2 regions of the Herbaspirillum sp. GW821-FHT09A12 genome follow, and region 2 is predicted to be linked to the other one. Evidence: predicted binding sites of a transcription regulator. Region 2 holds the regulator's gene; the other holds the start of a gene.
What was found. The regulator sigma-54, encoded in region 2, starts transcription at its own class of promoters, with help from an activator protein. The targets are predictions, from matches to a motif close to TGGCANGNAANCTGCTTT.

Region 1: the regulator sigma-54 is predicted to act here: its motif matches at 1,293-1,310, upstream of AC07N6_RS08655 ([protein-PII] uridylyltransferase).

The regions. Positions count from the first base shown of each region.
Region 1 is NZ_JBWKPR010000002.1:796,490-804,411, reverse strand. It holds gene AC07N6_RS08655 ([protein-PII] uridylyltransferase) at 1-1,213, opposite strand, end outside; gene map (type I methionyl aminopeptidase) at 1,432-2,256, opposite strand; gene rpsB (30S ribosomal protein S2) at 2,545-3,288, shown strand; gene tsf (translation elongation factor Ts) at 3,429-4,316, shown strand; gene pyrH (UMP kinase) at 4,592-5,308, shown strand; gene frr (ribosome recycling factor) at 5,436-5,996, shown strand; gene uppS (polyprenyl diphosphate synthase) at 6,195-6,953, shown strand; gene AC07N6_RS08620 (phosphatidate cytidylyltransferase) at 6,953-7,780, shown strand; gene ispC (1-deoxy-D-xylulose-5-phosphate reductoisomerase) at 7,806-7,922, shown strand, end outside.
Region 2 is NZ_JBWKPR010000007.1:161,393-169,314, forward strand. It holds gene AC07N6_RS16465 (Lrp/AsnC family transcriptional regulator) at 1-256, opposite strand, end outside; gene mdeB (alpha-ketoglutarate dehydrogenase) at 522-3,197, shown strand; gene AC07N6_RS16475 (SDR family oxidoreductase) at 3,374-4,132, shown strand; gene AC07N6_RS16480 (UbiX family flavin prenyltransferase) at 4,216-4,800, opposite strand; gene grxD (Grx4 family monothiol glutaredoxin) at 4,841-5,152, opposite strand; gene hpf (ribosome hibernation-promoting factor, HPF/YfiA family) at 5,412-5,783, opposite strand; gene AC07N6_RS16495 (RNA polymerase factor sigma-54) at 5,928-7,418, opposite strand; gene lptB (LPS export ABC transporter ATP-binding protein) at 7,514-7,922, opposite strand, start outside.

The DNA.
Region 1 (7,922 bases), on a different contig from region 2:
TGCGGCGCAGCGCGTGCATGATGCCGCGCTTGCCCTGGATGATCTGCATGAAGAGCCGGTGGTTTTCCGGATCGTTGCGAAAGGCGTTGTCGATCTTGAAGCGGGCGTGCCACAGCGCGCGCATGGTGCGCGCCGACATGTCCTTGAGTTCGGGATGCTCGGCCAGCACCAGGAACACTTCCAGCATGGCCGAGGGGGTCTTTTCGAATACGTCTTCGTGCGCGATATCGAGGAAGCCGTTGACCTCGTTGAAGCGGTCGTTGATGCGCTTGGGCACGACCTGCTGCGGGAACAGGTGAGCCTCGATGTTTTGCAGCAGGATGGTGTTGAGCTGGGTCACCGCCTTGGCGGCCCAGTAGTAGCGCTGCATCAGGTATTCGCTGGCGCGGCGGGTGTCGGTGGTCTTGAAGCCGAAGCTTTCGGCAATCGGCGTCTGGATGTCGAACACCAGGCGGTCTTCGCGGCGGTTGGTGTAGATGTGCAGGCGGATGCGGATGTCCTTGAAGGCGCGCTCCTTCTGGCGCAACTGGCGCGCTTCGGTGGCCGTCAGCATGCCGTGTTCGGCCAGCTTGCTCCAGGAGTCGCCCAGTCCGGCCGCCTTGGCCACCCACAGGATCACCTGCAGATCGCGCAGGCCGCCGGGACTTTCCTTGCAATTGGGTTCCAGGCTGTAGGGGGTATCTTCGTACTTGACGTGGCGCTGGCGCATTTCCAGCGTCTTGGCCTGAAAAAATGCCAGCGGATCGAGCGCGGCCTGGTAGCGCTCCTGCAGTTGCTTGAACAGCTTGCGGCTGCCGGTGACCAGGCGCGCTTCCAGCAGGCTGGTCTGCACCGTGATGTCGGCGGCCGACTCGTCCATGCATTCATCGATGGTGCGGATGCTGTGGCCGATTTCCAGGCCGATATCCCAGAACAGTTGCACCAGCGATTCCAGTTTCTCTTTTTCCGCGCCTTCGGCCGCCCTGGCCAGCAGGATCAGCACGTCCACGTCCGAATGCGGGAACAGTTCGCCGCGGCCATAGCCGCCGACTGCCACCAGGGCGGCGTCGGCCGGCATTCCCAGTTCGGTCCAGGCCTGCGTGAGCGCTTCGTCGACATTGCGGCGCAGTTGGGTCAGCAACTGTTCCGTCTTGTGGTTGGACTGGAAGGCATCGATAGCTTGCTGGCGCGCAGCCTTGAGATGTTTTTTGAGCGTGACGGCTAGTGTCGGCATCGGCTTGGTGTTGTGGTTGGCGGAGGGTTGTCCGCTTGCTGGCGGCCTATGGGCCGCATCCCCATGCGGCTCGCTTTCCTTAGCAGGTTTCATGCCGAATACCCCGCAGGCGCGCGAAATGCCGCGGTTGATCCTGAAACGCTGCGGCGGAAATGGCGATGGCCAAATTGTCGCTCATCGTCATTTCCGCCGGAGGTGGCAGCCGGTTGGATAAAGGGTTAGGCGGGCGCCGTCGCCAGGTTCTGGATGAAGGCGGGCGGCGCCGGCATGCCGGGCGAAACCGTCAGCACCTCAAAACCGGTCTCGGTGACCAGCACCGTATGTTCCCACTGCGCCGACAGGCTGCGATCCTTGGTCTTGATGGTCCAGCCGTCACCCATTTCGCGGATTTCGCGGCGGCCGGCGTTGATCATCGGCTCGACGGTGAAAATCATGCCGGCCTGCAACTTTTCCAGCGTGCCGGGGCGGCCATAGTGCAGCACTTGCGGTTCTTCATGGAACACCTTGCCGATGCCGTGGCCGCAGAATTCGCGCACCACGCTGTAACCGGCCTTTTCGGCATGCTGCTGGATGACGTGGCCGATGTCGCCCAGGTGCGCGCCCGGCCTGATCTTGGAAATGCCCAGCCACATGCATTCATAGGTGATGTCGGTCAGGCGGCGCGCCAGGATGGACGGTTCGCCCAGGTAGAACATGCGGCTGGTGTCGCCGTGGTAGCCGTTCTTGATGACCGTGATGTCGATATTGAGCACGTCGCCGTTCTTCATCACCTTGTCGCCCGGGATGCCGTGGCAGATCACGTCGTTCAGCGAGGTGCAAATGGCCTTGGGGTAGGGCGTGTAGCCGGGCGGGCAATAGTTGAGCGGGGCCGGGATGGTGTCTTGCACATTTGTCATGTACTCGTGGCACAGGCGATCGATTTCGCCGGTGGTCACGCCGGGTTTCACGAAGGGGGCGATGTAGTCCAGTACTTCGGCGGCCAGGCGGCCGGCCACGCGCATGCCTTCGATGTCTTCAGCGGTCTTGATGGTGATGTTGCCCATGTTGTATCGTAATTCGCAGGAAAATCGTCAAGTAGGGATTATAGTCGAGAGGCTGCCGGCGCGTCGGCAGGCAGGTATGCCATGTTGAAGTGATGCTTGAATAAAATGGCGTAGTTAAGTACAATCTCGGGCTAACCTGAAATCAGGTTGGAGGGCAATGTGATTGGCGTAAGCTGCATGTTGCCTTATTGAAATGTATTTTTGAAACGCGAATCCGTTCGCCAAAGGGTGTCTGGCTGCATGAGCCGGATGACCGAGCGGATTCCAGACCTAACCCTGGAGAAATTCATGTCCGTTACCATGCGTGAAATGCTGGAAGCCGGTGTCCACTTCGGCCACCAAACCCGCTTCTGGAACCCCAAGATGGCCCCGTTCATTTTCGGTCATCGCAACAAGATTCACATCGTCAACCTGGAAAAGACCCTGGGCATGTACCAGGAGGCGCAAAAGTACGTGCGTCAACTGTCGGCCAATCGCGGCACCATCCTGTTTGTCGGCACCAAGCGCCAGGCGCGCGAAATCCTGGCTGCCGAAGCGCAACGCGCCGGCGTGCCTTACGTCGACCAGCGCTGGTTGGGCGGCATGCTGACCAACTTCAAGACCATCAAGACCTCGATCAAGCGCCTGAAGGACATGGAAGCTGCCATCGAAGACGGTTCGGTCGAGAAGCTGTCGAAGAAGGAAGCGCTGCTGTTCAGCCGCGAAAAGGAAAAGCTGGAGAAGTCCATCGGCGGCATCAAGGATATGGGCGGCATCCCTGACGCGATCTTCGTGATCGACGTCGGCTACCACAAGGGCGCCATCACCGAAGCCGCCAAGCTGGGCATCCCGGTCATCGGCGTGGTCGATACCAACCACTCGCCAGAAGGCGTGACCTACGTCATCCCGGGCAATGACGACTCCGCCAAGGCGATCGCGCTGTACGCCCGCGGTGTGGCTGACGCCGTGCTGGAAGGCCGTGCCAATGCCGTCAACGAAGTGGTCGAAGCCGTCAAGGGCGACGAGTTCGTCGAGGTCAGTGAACAGGCGTAATTCCGCTTTCGCTGGTGCAGTACAAAAAGGGGTGACAGCGATACGCGCAGTGGCCCCTTTTTTTTGAGTCGATTTTCGAGCTAATGTTGGATCAAGGCGCGTTGCCTCGGGCAGCGCGCCATCAAGTCAGGAGAAATAGTATGGCGGCAATTACCGCAGCAATGGTGGGCGAACTGCGCGCAAAGACCGACGCGCCGATGATGGAATGCAAGAAGGCACTGACCGAAGCCAACGGCGATCTGGTCAAGGCTGAAGAGCTCCTGCGCGTCAAGCTGGGCAGCAAGGCCTCCAAGGCTTCCTCGCGCATCACCGCCGAAGGCGTGGTCGCGACCTACATCAACGGCAATGTCGGCGCCCTGATCGAAGTCAACTGCGAAACCGACTTCGTGACCAAGAACGAAGAATTCATCGGCCTGGCTGAAGCAGCTGCCAAGCTGGTCGCCGAGCAGAACCCGGCCGACGTGGCCGCCCTGGGCGCCTGCAAGCTGCCTGACGGCAAGACCCTGGAAGAACTGCGTACCGAACTGATCGGCCGCATCGGCGAAAACATGTCGTTCCGCCGCTTCCAGCGCTTTGAGTCGGCTGCCAAGCTGGTGTCCTACCTGCACGGCACCCGTATCGGCGTGGTCGTCGAGTTCGACGGCGCCGACCTGCAAGTCGGCAAGGATGTGGCAATGCACATCGCCGCCATGAAGCCGGTGGCCTTGTCGTCCGAGCAAGTTCCGGCCGACCTGATCGAGAAGGAGCGTTCGGTTGCCTCCCTGAAGGCTGCTGAATCCGGCAAGCCGGCCGACATCGCCGCCAAGATGGTCGAAGGTTCGGTGCAAAAGTACCTGAAGGAAGTGTCGCTGTTCAACCAGGCTTTCGTGAAGAACGACAAGCAAAGCGTCGAGCAGATGCTCAAGGCCGCGAACTCCACCGTGAAGTCCTTTGTGATGTACGTGGTGGGCGAAGGCATTGAGAAGAAGCAGGACGATTTCGCTGCCGAAGTGGCAGCGCAAGTGGCTGCGGCGAAACAAGCCCAGTAAGCGTTGTAAAAGAAAGCGGGCCGAGAGGCCCGTTTTTTTAAGCCCGGCCGGAACTTTTGGGGTGGGCGGCATCTATTGTCATGGCTTTGGCTGATCCATCCACCAGGCAAGGCGGCAATAGGCGTTGATCGATTGTAGGAAAAACTGGCGCAGCAGTACCGGCATGCAAGTGTCCGCGGTTTTTCGCGGCGGGAACGCGCCATCCCGCCCAGGCGAAAAAAAGCAGGCCAATCAACAAGCAATAATTCAAATCGGATAGAACACGGAGCCCTGCAATGACAACACCTGCTTATAAGCGCGTACTCCTCAAACTTTCCGGCGAAGCACTGATGGGCGACGACGCCTACGGTATCAATCGTGCGACCATCGAACGCATGGTCGCGGATGTGGCAGAAATCAGCAAACTGGGTATCGAGCTGGCCATCGTCATCGGCGGCGGCAACATCTTCCGCGGCGTGGCGCCGGGCGCGCAAGGGATGGACCGCGCGACCGCCGACTACATGGGCATGCTGGCCACCGTCATGAATTCGCTGGCCCTGGCCGACGCCATGCGTCAGGCCGGCCTGACGGCCCGCGTGATGTCGGCCATCGGCATCGAACAGGTGGTCGAGCCCTACGTGCGCCCGAAGGCGCTGCAATACCTGGAAGAGGGCAAGGTGGTGGTGTTCGCCGCCGGCACCGGCAACCCTTTCTTCACCACCGACACCGCGGCTGCGTTGCGCGGCTCGGAAATCGGCGCCCAGATCGTGCTCAAGGCCACCAAGGTGGACGGCGTCTACACCGCCGACCCGAAGAAGGACCCGTCGGCCACCCGCTATGCCTCGATCTCGTTCGACGAGGCCATCGCCAAGCACCTGCAGGTGATGGATGCCACGGCATTCGCGCTGTGCCGCGACCAGAAGTTGCCGATCAAGGTGTTTTCGATCATCAAGCCGGGCGCCCTCAAGCGCGTCGTGATGGGCGAGGACGAAGGTACGCTGGTGCACGTCTGAGAACCTGAATGGGTTCCATGCGCCGGCGGCAAGCAAACCGGCCACGCGCCGGCATTCCCGTTTACAATGCCCCCGCATTGGGCATTTGCATTCAAGATAAGTTATTGCATCAAATTAGGAGAGCAGCATGAGTGTCGCTGAGGTCAAGAAGAACAGTGAACAGAAGATGAGCAAGTCGATCGAGACCTTGAGGGCCAACCTGGCCAAGGTTCGCACCGGCCGCGCCCATACCGGCTTGTTGGACCAGGTGATGGTGGACTACTACGGCAGCCCGACCGGCCTGTCGCAAGTGGCCAACCTGACCCTGATCGATGCCCGCACCATTGGCGTGCAGCCGTACGAAAAGAAAATGGTGGGCGCAGTGGAAAAGGCCATTCGCGAATCCGACCTGGGGCTGAACCCGGCTACCCACGGCGAACTGATTCGCGTGCCGATGCCGGCGCTGACCGAAGAACGCCGCAAGGAAATGGTCAAGCTGGTCAAGAGCGAGGCCGAGGACGCCAAGATCGCGATCCGCAATATCCGCCGCGAAGGCAATGAAGGCCTGAAAAAGCTGGTCAAGGACAAGGTGGCGTCGGAAGACGACGAGCGCCGCGGCCAGGACGAAATCCAGAAGCTGACCGACAAGTTCGTCGCCGAGATCGACAAGCTGGTGAGCGAGAAGGAAAAGGATGTGATGACGGTGTAATCCCGTCGTGCAGGGCTTGCATGCGGTTGTTGCCGGCTGGGCCGGCAGCATGCCGCAGAAGTAAAGACAATAAGGAAATGTGCGGCGAAGCCGCCGATGGCATGAGGCGGGATATTCCCGGTTCCCAGGTTTGTCAAAGTCCCCATGTCCCGCTACCATGGTGCGGCCGAAAGCCATTAATGCACTAAATAATTCTTCATGAAGCATCAAAGCTCAACTCTTGCGGTTCCGGATATTTCCGCGGTTCCGCGTCATATTGCCATCATCATGGACGGCAATGGACGTTGGGCAACCAAACGCTTCCTGCCGCGCGTGGCCGGCCATGCCAAAGGCGTGGATGCGGTGCGCGCCATCGTCGAAGCCTGCGCCGTGCGCGGCGTCGAATTCCTGACCTTGTTTGCGTTCAGTTCCGAGAACTGGCGCCGTCCGGCCGACGAAGTGTCGGTGCTGATGCGCCTGTTCATGACGGTGCTGGAGCGGGAAGTCGGCAAGATGGCGGTCAATGGGATTCGCCTGAAGATCGTCGGCGACATGAGCCGCTTCGACCCCAAGCTGCAGGAAATGGCGCTGCGGGCGGAGGCGCAAACCGCTGACAATCATCGCCTGACCCTGACCGTATGCGCCAACTACGGCGGCCGCTGGGACGTGATGCAGGCGGTGTCCCGCATGACCCGGGACAATCCCGGCACCCACGACTTTGCCGAAGGGCAGTTGGCGCCTTACCTGGCAATGGCCTATGCGCCCGAGCCGGACCTGTTCATCAGGACCGGCGGCGAACAGCGTATTTCCAATTTCCTGCTGTGGCAGCTGGCGTACAGCGAACTGTATTTCACCGATACCTTTTGGCCGGACTTCGATGCCGCGGCGCTCGACCTGGCCATTGCCTCGTACCAACAACGCGAGCGCCGTTTCGGGCGCACCAGCGCACAAGTGCTGGACCAGAAAAAGGCTTCCTGATGCTCAAGACGCGTGTCATCACGGCGTTGATCCTGCTGGCAATCCTGTTGCCTGTCCTGTATTTCGATTATTTCCCCGCATTTGCGATGGTGGTGCTGGTGTTTTTTGCCGCCGGCGCCTGGGAATGCTTTCGCCTGTTCAAGAGCCCGCGCCCCGCGGTGTGGGCGGTGGGGTGGACGCTGGCGTTCAGCGTGATCCTGTTTTTCAGCGGCCTGCCCAGCGTGCGCCCGCTGTATGTCCTGTGCGTGATGCTGTGGGCGATACGTTTCGTGCCGGCGCTGGGCCTGGGCCTGCCCAAGGCCGAGGCGTTCGCCAACCGCCTGCTCAATGGCACCTACATGCTGTCCATCCTGGGCTGCTTTGTCGCCATCGTCGACTTGTTCCTGCGTTCGCCGCTGTACCTGCTGTCGGTGATGGCGGTGGTCTGGGTGGCCGACATCGGCGCCTATTTTGCCGGCAAGGGCTTCGGCCGCCACAAGCTGGCGCCATCGATTTCCCCCGGCAAGTCGTGGGAAGGCGCCATCGGCGGCTGGCTGGCGGTGCTGGTGATCTCGGCTGCGGTGGCGATGTCGGTCGGCCTGGGCGAGACCTTCCAGCTGCACCTGTATGACCGCTGGGGCTGGCTGGGCTTCGTGGCCGTGCTGAGCGTCATGGTGGTGGCCAGCGTGGTGGGCGATCTGTTCGAATCGCAGCTCAAGCGCCGCGCCGGCATGAAAGACAGCAGCAACCTGCTGCCAGGCCATGGCGGCGTGCTGGACCGTATTGACGCGCTGATCCCGGTGCTGCCGCTGGCGGCGCTGATCGACCTCTGGCTGGCGGCAGCCTGAGCGTCTTAACAAATCCGGAAATCTCATGCAGTCCATCAGTATCCTCGGCTCCACCGGTTCCATCGGCGTTTCCACACTCGACGTCATTGCCCGCCATCCCGACCGCTATCGTGTCTATGCCTTGAGCGCCCATGCGCGTGTG
Region 2 (7,922 bases):
TTTCAAACTGGGCCAGCGCTTCGGCGCCCTGGCGCTCCAGGATCACCTTGACGAACACGTTGACCTTCAAGCCCAGCAGGTAGGGATCGGCCAGCGCCACATAGCGCGAGATGATGCCCTCGGTCTCCAGGCGCTTGACGCGCGCCAGGGTCGGCGAGGGGGAAAGGTTGATGCGGCTGGCGAGTTCCAGATTGCTGATCGAGCTGTTCTCCTGGAGGATGTTCAGGATCCGCAAATCGGTGGTATCTAGTTCCATTATCGAAATTTAATTCTGTAAGTTTCAATTTTTCAGCATGTGATGCTGAATATTGTATGACAACTTCTCATTTTAAGTGACTCATGCCGGAGCATCAGGCGTATCGTAAGCCAACCATGAATAAAAACGCTGAATAAGGCGTCCGGCGTGAGGAGATCAATGGCGCGGCCTGTGTTTTACCGGCTTTTTGTCTCTTTGCATAGATTTGCGTAGCAATGGCCTCGATTCGGCCTGCATTGCAACAACAGGAGATCAGGAAGTGGAGATGTCGTCAGCCAATGGTATTGCCCGCGATATTGATATCGATGCCCAGGAAACCCAGGAATGGCTGGAGGCGCTGCAAAGCGTGCTGGCCGAAGCCGGCCCCGAGCGGGCGCGCTTCCTGCTCTCCCGGCTGTCGGCCGCCGCCCGGCAACACGGCATCAACTGGCGCGATGCGCGCAATACCCCTTACCTGAACACCATCCGTCCTGAACAGGAACCACCTTTCCCCGGCGGCTCCGACGCGCAGGCCATCGAAGAGCGCATCGCCAGCATCATGCGCTGGAACGCGCTGGCCATGGTGGTGCGCGCCAACCGCTCCTATGGCGAGCTGGGCGGCCACATCGCCAGCTTCGCCTCGGCGGCCGACCTGTTCGAAGTCGGCTTCAACCATTTCTTCCGCGCACGCGACGACCAGTTCGCCGGCGACATCGTGTATTTCCAGCCGCACTCGGCGCCGGGCATCTATGCGCGCGCGTTCCTGGAAGGCGCGCTGTCCGAAGAGGACCTCGGCTACTACCGCCGTGAAATAGAAGCCAAGCGCGCCGGCAAGCAGGGCCTGTCGTCCTATCCGCATCCCTGGCTGATGCCCAAGTTCTGGCAGTTCCCCACCGGCTCGATGGGCATCGGCCCGATCAACGCGATCTACCAGGCGCGTTTCCTGCGCTACATGGAGCATCGCGGTCTGTTGCAGGACCAGAACCGCAAGGTATGGGGCGTGTTCGGCGACGGCGAGATGGACGAGCCTGAATCCCTGGCGGCGCTCTCGCTGGCCTCGCGCGAGAAGCTGGATAACCTGATCTTCGTGGTCAACTGCAACCTGCAGCGCCTGGACGGTCCGGTGCGCGGCAACGGTCACATCGTCGATGAGCTGGAGACCTTGTTCGCCGGCGCCGGCTGGAATGTGGTCAAGTTGCTGTGGGGCTCGGACTGGGATGCGCTGTTCGCGCGCGACAAGGACGGCGAGCTGGTCGATGCGCTCAACCGCACCGTCGATGGCCAGTTGCAGACCTTCGCCGCCAACGACGGCGCTTTCAACCGCGAGCACTTCTTCGGCCAGACGCCCGGCACCCAGGCGATCGGCGCCACGCTGACCGATGAAGAGATCAACCGCCTGCGCCGCGGCGGCCACGACATGAAGAAGATCTTCTCGGCCTACCAGGCCGCCGCCAGCCATCGCGGCCAGCCGACCGTGATCCTGGCGCAGACCAAGAAGGGTTACGGCATGGGGGCGGCCGGCGAAGGCAAGATGACCACCCACCAGCAAAAGAAGCTGGATGAAGAAAGCCTGCTGCAATTCCGCGACCGCTTCAAGCTGCCGCTGTCGGATGAGCAATGCCGCTCGCTGGCCTTCTACAAGCCGGCCGACGACAGCGCCGAGATGAAGCATCTGCATGCGCGTCGCGCCGCGCTGGGCGGCTATATGCCGCGCCGCCAGGCCGGCGATGCCAAACGCGCGGTGCCGCCGATGGCATCGCACAGCAAGTTCGCGCTGGAGGCCGAGGGCAAGGAAATGTCGTCGACCATGGCGCTGGTGCGCCAGCTCGGCAACCTGTTGAAGGACAAGGAGTTCGGCCGGTACGTGGTGCCGATCGTGGCCGACGAGGCGCGCACCTTCGGCATGGCCAACCTGTTCCGCCAGGTCGGCATCTATTCTTCCCAGGGCCAGTTGTACGAGCCGGAAGACATCGGCTCCATCCTCTACTACCGCGAAGCCAAGGACGGCCAGATCCTGGAGGAGGGCATCACCGAAGCCGGCGCCATCTCTTCATGGACGGCGGCGGCGACCGCCTACTCGGTGCACGGCACGCCGATGCTGCCGTTCTACATCTACTACTCGATGTTCGGTTTCCAGCGCATCGGCGACCTGATCTGGGCCGCGGCCGACCAGCGCGCACGCGGCTTTCTCATCGGCGCCACCTCGGGGCGCACCACGCTGGGCGGCGAAGGCTTGCAGCACCAGGACGGCAGCAGCCATGTGGTGGCGGCGTCGATCCCGAACTGCGTGTCTTACGATCCGGCCTATGCGTATGAGCTGGCGGTGATCGTCGACGACGGCATGCGCCGCATGCTGGAACGCAATGACGACGTGTTCTACTACGTCACCGTGACCAACGAGAACGAGGCGCAGCCGAGCATGCCGGCCGGGGTCGAGCAAGGCATCCTGCGCGGCATGTATTGCCTGGGCAGGAAGGCGAAGCCGCAGGCGCGCCTGCTCGGTTCCGGCCCGATCCTGAAGGAAACCGTAGCCGCCGCCGCGCTGCTCGAAAAGCATTGGCAGATCGACGCCGAGGTGTGGAGCGTGACCAGCTTCATCGAGCTGGCGCGCGACGGCGTGGCCGCGCAGCGTCAGCAGCGCCTGGCCGGCGGCGCTGCGCAAGCGTATGTGACGCAGCAACTGCAAGGCAGCGATGCGCCGGTGATCGCGGTGAGCGATTACATCCGCACGCTGCCTGAAAGCATCCGCGCCTTCGTGCCGGGCAGGTATGTCACGCTGGGCACCGATGGTTTCGGGCGCAGCGATACGCGGGTCAACCTGCGCGATTTCTTCGAGATCGATGCGCGCTGGATTGCCTATACCGCGCTGACCGAAGTGTTCGGCGACGACCGCGCCAAATTGCAGGCTGCCGCATCGACGCTGGGGATCGATACCGGCAAGCCGCTGTCTTCCTCGGTGTGAGCGCATGCCGGCGCCGGCCCATGCATGAATGCCGGCGCGGGGATTGAAAATCTCTCATCGAAGCGGCGCGCCGCGTTTGCTATAGTGAAAGCCGCCTGTGCGCAACAGGCGGCTTTTTTTTACGGCCGCGCTGGCGCATTGACATTCACCCACAAGATCAGACAGGAGTAGACACAATGGCAGCACCGAAACGAATTGCGCTGGTCACCGGCGCGGGCTCCGGCATTGGCCGGCAGATCACCCTGGCGCTGCTGCGCGACGGCTATGGCGTGGCCCTGGCCGGCCGCCGCCAGGATGCGCTGGCAGAGACCGTGAAGCTGGCCGGCGAGCATGGCGCCAACGCGCTGGTGGTCGCCGCCGACGTCACCGATCCGGCTTCGGTGAAGAACCTGTTCGCCAAGACCAAGGAGCGTTTCGGCCGTCTCGACATGGTGTTCAACAACGCCGGCATCTTCGCGCCGCCGGTGTCGCTGGAAGAGTTGACGGTGGAACAGTGGAAGTCGGCGGTGGACATCAACCTGACCGGTGTCTTCCTGTGCACGCAGGAAGCTTTCCGCATCATGAAGGAGCAGTCGCCGCGCGGCGGCCGCATCATCAACAACGGTTCGATCTCGGCGCACGCGCCGCGCCCGTTCTCGGCGTCGTACACCGCGACCAAGCATGCCATCACCGGCCTGACCAAGGCCACCTCGCTGGACGGCCGCCAGTACGACATCGCCTGCGGCCAGATCGACATCGGCAACGCCTCGACCGACATGACCACGCTGATGAAGAAGGGCACGCTGCAGGCCGACGGTTCGACCAAGGTGGAGCCGACCATGGATGCCGAGCATGTGGCCCGTGCCATCCTCTACATGGACAGCCTGCCGCTGGACGCCAACGTGCAGTTCATGACGGTGATGGCGACCAAGATGCCTTACATCGGCCGCGGTTGATCACTGTTGGTCTGCAATAAGAAAAACGCGCCGCAGGTTTTCCTGCGGCGCGTTTCGTTTGGGGCATGCGTTACGCTGCCGGTTCAGTCCGATGCGGGTTTCATTCCTTGCCATTCCGGCGTGAGCTGGTGCGCCAGACCGAACAGGTCAAGCACGCGCCCCAGCGTATGGTCGACCATCTGTTCCATCGAGGAGGGCCGATGGTAGAAGCCGGGCAGCGGCGGGAAGATCACGCCGCCCATCTCGGTCACCGCCGTCATGTTGCGCAGGTGGGCCAGGTTGAAGGGCGTTTCTCGCACCATCAGCACCAGGCGGCGGCGTTCCTTCAGCACCACGTCGGCGGCGCGCGTGATCAGGTTGTCGGAAAGGCCATGGGCCACCGACGCCAGCGTTTTCATCGAGCATGGCGCCACCACCATGCCGGCTGACGCAAAGGAGCCGCTGGCGATAGCCGCGCCGACATCGCGCACGTTGTAGACCACGTCGGCCAGCGCCTCGATATCCTTGCGGCTGCGGTCGAGTTCCTGGTGGATGTTGAGTACGCCGGCGTCCGAGATCAGCAGGTGCGTTTCAACCTGCGCGTGGCCGCGCAGGTGTTCCAGCAGGCGCACGCCATAGACCGCGCCTGTCGCGCCGGTGATGGCGACGATCAGGCGTTGGCGCGGCATGTGGCGGGAATGAGAGGAGTCAATACGGCGTGGCCGGGGCTCAGCCCTTGATCAGGGTTTGCAGTTCACCCGATGCGTACATTTCGTTCATGATGTCCGAACCGCCCACGAATTCTCCCTTCACGTACAGTTGGGGGATGGTCGGCCAGTTCGAATATTCCTTGATGCCTTGGCGCACGTCGGGGCTTTCCAGCACGTTGACGGTGACGATGTTCTCGGCGCCGCTGGCCTTGAGCAATTGGATCGCCTTGCCGGAGAAGCCGCATTGCGGGAATTGCGCGGTGCCCTTCATAAACAGCACGACAGGGTTTTGGGTCACGGTTTCCTTGATCCAGGATTGAACGTCGCTCATGGCTATGCCTTAAAAAATGGTGATTGCCGACATTATATGAAAAAGCCGCCATCCGCGTTTGAAACATGGTTGCGGAAGGCGCCCATGTTGTGCCCGGCCGCGTAAATCATTTGAATTATTTGCAATGTTTCCCGGCGGCCATTTCCATCGGGACGTTCCCGTGGGCAAGAAAGCCGGCGGAAATGAAAAAGGGCGCTTTCGCGCCCTTTCCTCATTGACGGGGCCTGGTACGACCCCGTCGTTGGCGGATCATTATCCGCTATGCACTTGCGCTTGCACTTGCCGCCGCGCCCGAAACGCTGTCTTCCGGCAGCCTCTTGGCCATCGAATGATGGTTTTGCAGACGATCCTTGTGCTTGATGACCTGGCGATCGAGCTTGTCGATCAATGCATCAATGGCCGCGTAGAGATCGTGGGCGATACTTTCCGCATGCAAATCCTTCCCCTTGATATGGACGTTGATTTCCGCCTTCTGTCTTTTTTCTTTTTCTGTCAGTTTATCTACGCTCAGGATGACGCTGATGTCGATCACATTGTCGAAATGGCGCTTGATTCGTGCCAGCTTGCTTTGCACGTATTCCCGGATGGCGGGGGTCAGTTCGAGGTGGTGTCCACTAATGGTCAGATTCATACAACACTCCTATCGTGAAGTCACTGGAGGTTCGTGCATCTCATCCATACGCCTGGAGAGAGTACAGCGTTTGTGTCTGAGGGCATGAATGCTTGCCTGAACACAGCGACGGCTGCAAGTACTACAGAAAAACCGAGGAAAAACTCAGAGGGATTTGCGGAGATTGACTGGTGGAATCTTCAGCACTTCGCGGTATTTTGCGACAGTCCGTCGCGCGACCACCATGCCTTGTTCTGCCAGCATATCCGCAATCTTGCTGTCGGATAATGGGGTCTGCGGGTTTTCGGCTCCTATCAGTTGTTTGATCAGTGCCCGTATCGCGGTGGAGGAGGCTTCACCTCCGGTTTCGGTCGCGACATGGCTACCGAAGAAGTATTTCAACTCGAACATGCCGTGTGGCGTGAGCATGTATTTCTGAGTTGTCACACGCGAGATAGTGCTCTCGTGTAGACCCAGTGTATCAGCAATTTCGCGCAGCACAAGGGGGCGCATGGCAACTGCGCCATGTGAAAAGAAGTTTCTTTGACGTTCGACAATAGCTTGTGCAACTCGCAAAATCGTATCGAAGCGCTGGCGCATATTCTTGATCAGCCACTTCGCTTCCTGCAGCTGCGATGTGAGTGAAACTTCGCCTTTGGATTGCTTGAGCGCACTCGCATACATCGCGTTCACGCGCAGCTTGGGCATCACGTCATGGTTGAGCGTGACCTGCCAGCCGTTCTTTGTTTGTTTGACAATCACGTCCGGCACCACATAGTCGGAGGCGTCGCGGGCGAATTCGGCGCCCGGGTGCGGCCGGCATTGGCGGATGACGGCCTGGGCTTCGCGCAGGTCTTCGTCGTCGCAGTCGAGCGCCTTCTTGATCTTGTTGAAGTCGCGCTGGGCGAACAGCGGCAGGTAATCCTCGACGATCTTCAGCGCCAGCTTGCGCGTGACGAAAGGCACGCCGGGCAGCCGGCGGATCTGCAGCGCCAGGCATTCGCTGGGACTGCGCGCGCCGACGCCGGCCGGGTCAAGGCTTTGCAGCAGCTTGAGCGCGATCGACAGCTCTTCAAGATCGATTCCCAGCTCTTCGGGCAGGTGCGACAGGATATCTTCCAGCGGCTCGTCCAGGTAGCCGTTGTCGTCCAGCGTATCGGCCAGCAGCTCCAGCAGCGCGCGGTCGCGCAGCGTGCGGGCGGTGACGCGGATCTGTTCCACCAGGTGTTCGCGCAGCGTGGTCTGGTGCGCTTCCAGTTGCGGCCGCGCATCCTCATCGTCGGATGATTTGCCGTTGCGCGCGACATCGTCGAAACTCCATTCGGATTCGCCGCTGACGCTGCCCTCAGGCGTGTTGTCCTGGTAGTCGAGGCTGGATTCGCCGTCGCTTGCGGGCGCGGGGGCCTCGGCGCCGCTTTCGCCGGCGCTGTCGGCCACGCCGCTGGAGGGCGAGGCGGAGAGGGCGCCGTCGGCCAGCAGCCGCACCGAATTGTCGAGCGCGTCGTCAAGCCGCTCGAGCAGCGGGTTGTCGGACAGGATCTGTTCCAGTTCCTGATGCAGTTCCAGGGTAGACAATTGCAGCAGCCTGATCGACTGCTGCAATTGCGGCGTCAATGCAAGGTGCTGCGATGTGCGTAACTGGAGGGACTGTTTCATCTGGCTTTCAGGCGCCGCGTGGCCGGCTTGTTACGTGCTGCTTTGTCGTGCGTTGCATGTCGTGCGCTGCGCTGGCGTGGCCTGGCGCAGGGCGCTCACATGCGGAAATGTTCGCCCAGGTAGACGCGCCGCACCGATTCGTTGGCGATGATGTCGTCCGGGCTGCCGCTGGCCAGCACCGTTCCCTGGTTGATGATGTAGGCGCGGTCGCAGATGCCCAGCGTCTCGCGCACGTTGTGGTCGGTGATCAGCACGCCGATGCCGCGTTCCTTGAGGAAGCGCACGATGCGCTGGATCTCGATCACGGCGATCGGGTCGATGCCGGCGAACGGCTCGTCCAGCAGCACGAAGCGCGGATCGGTCGCCAGCGCGCGCGCGATTTCGACGCGGCGCCGTTCGCCGCCCGACAGCGAGAGCGCCTGGCTGTCGCGCAGCTTCTCGATCTGCAGTTCATGCAGCAGGTTGTTGAGGCGGCCTTCGATTTCGTCGCGCGAGAGCGGCTTG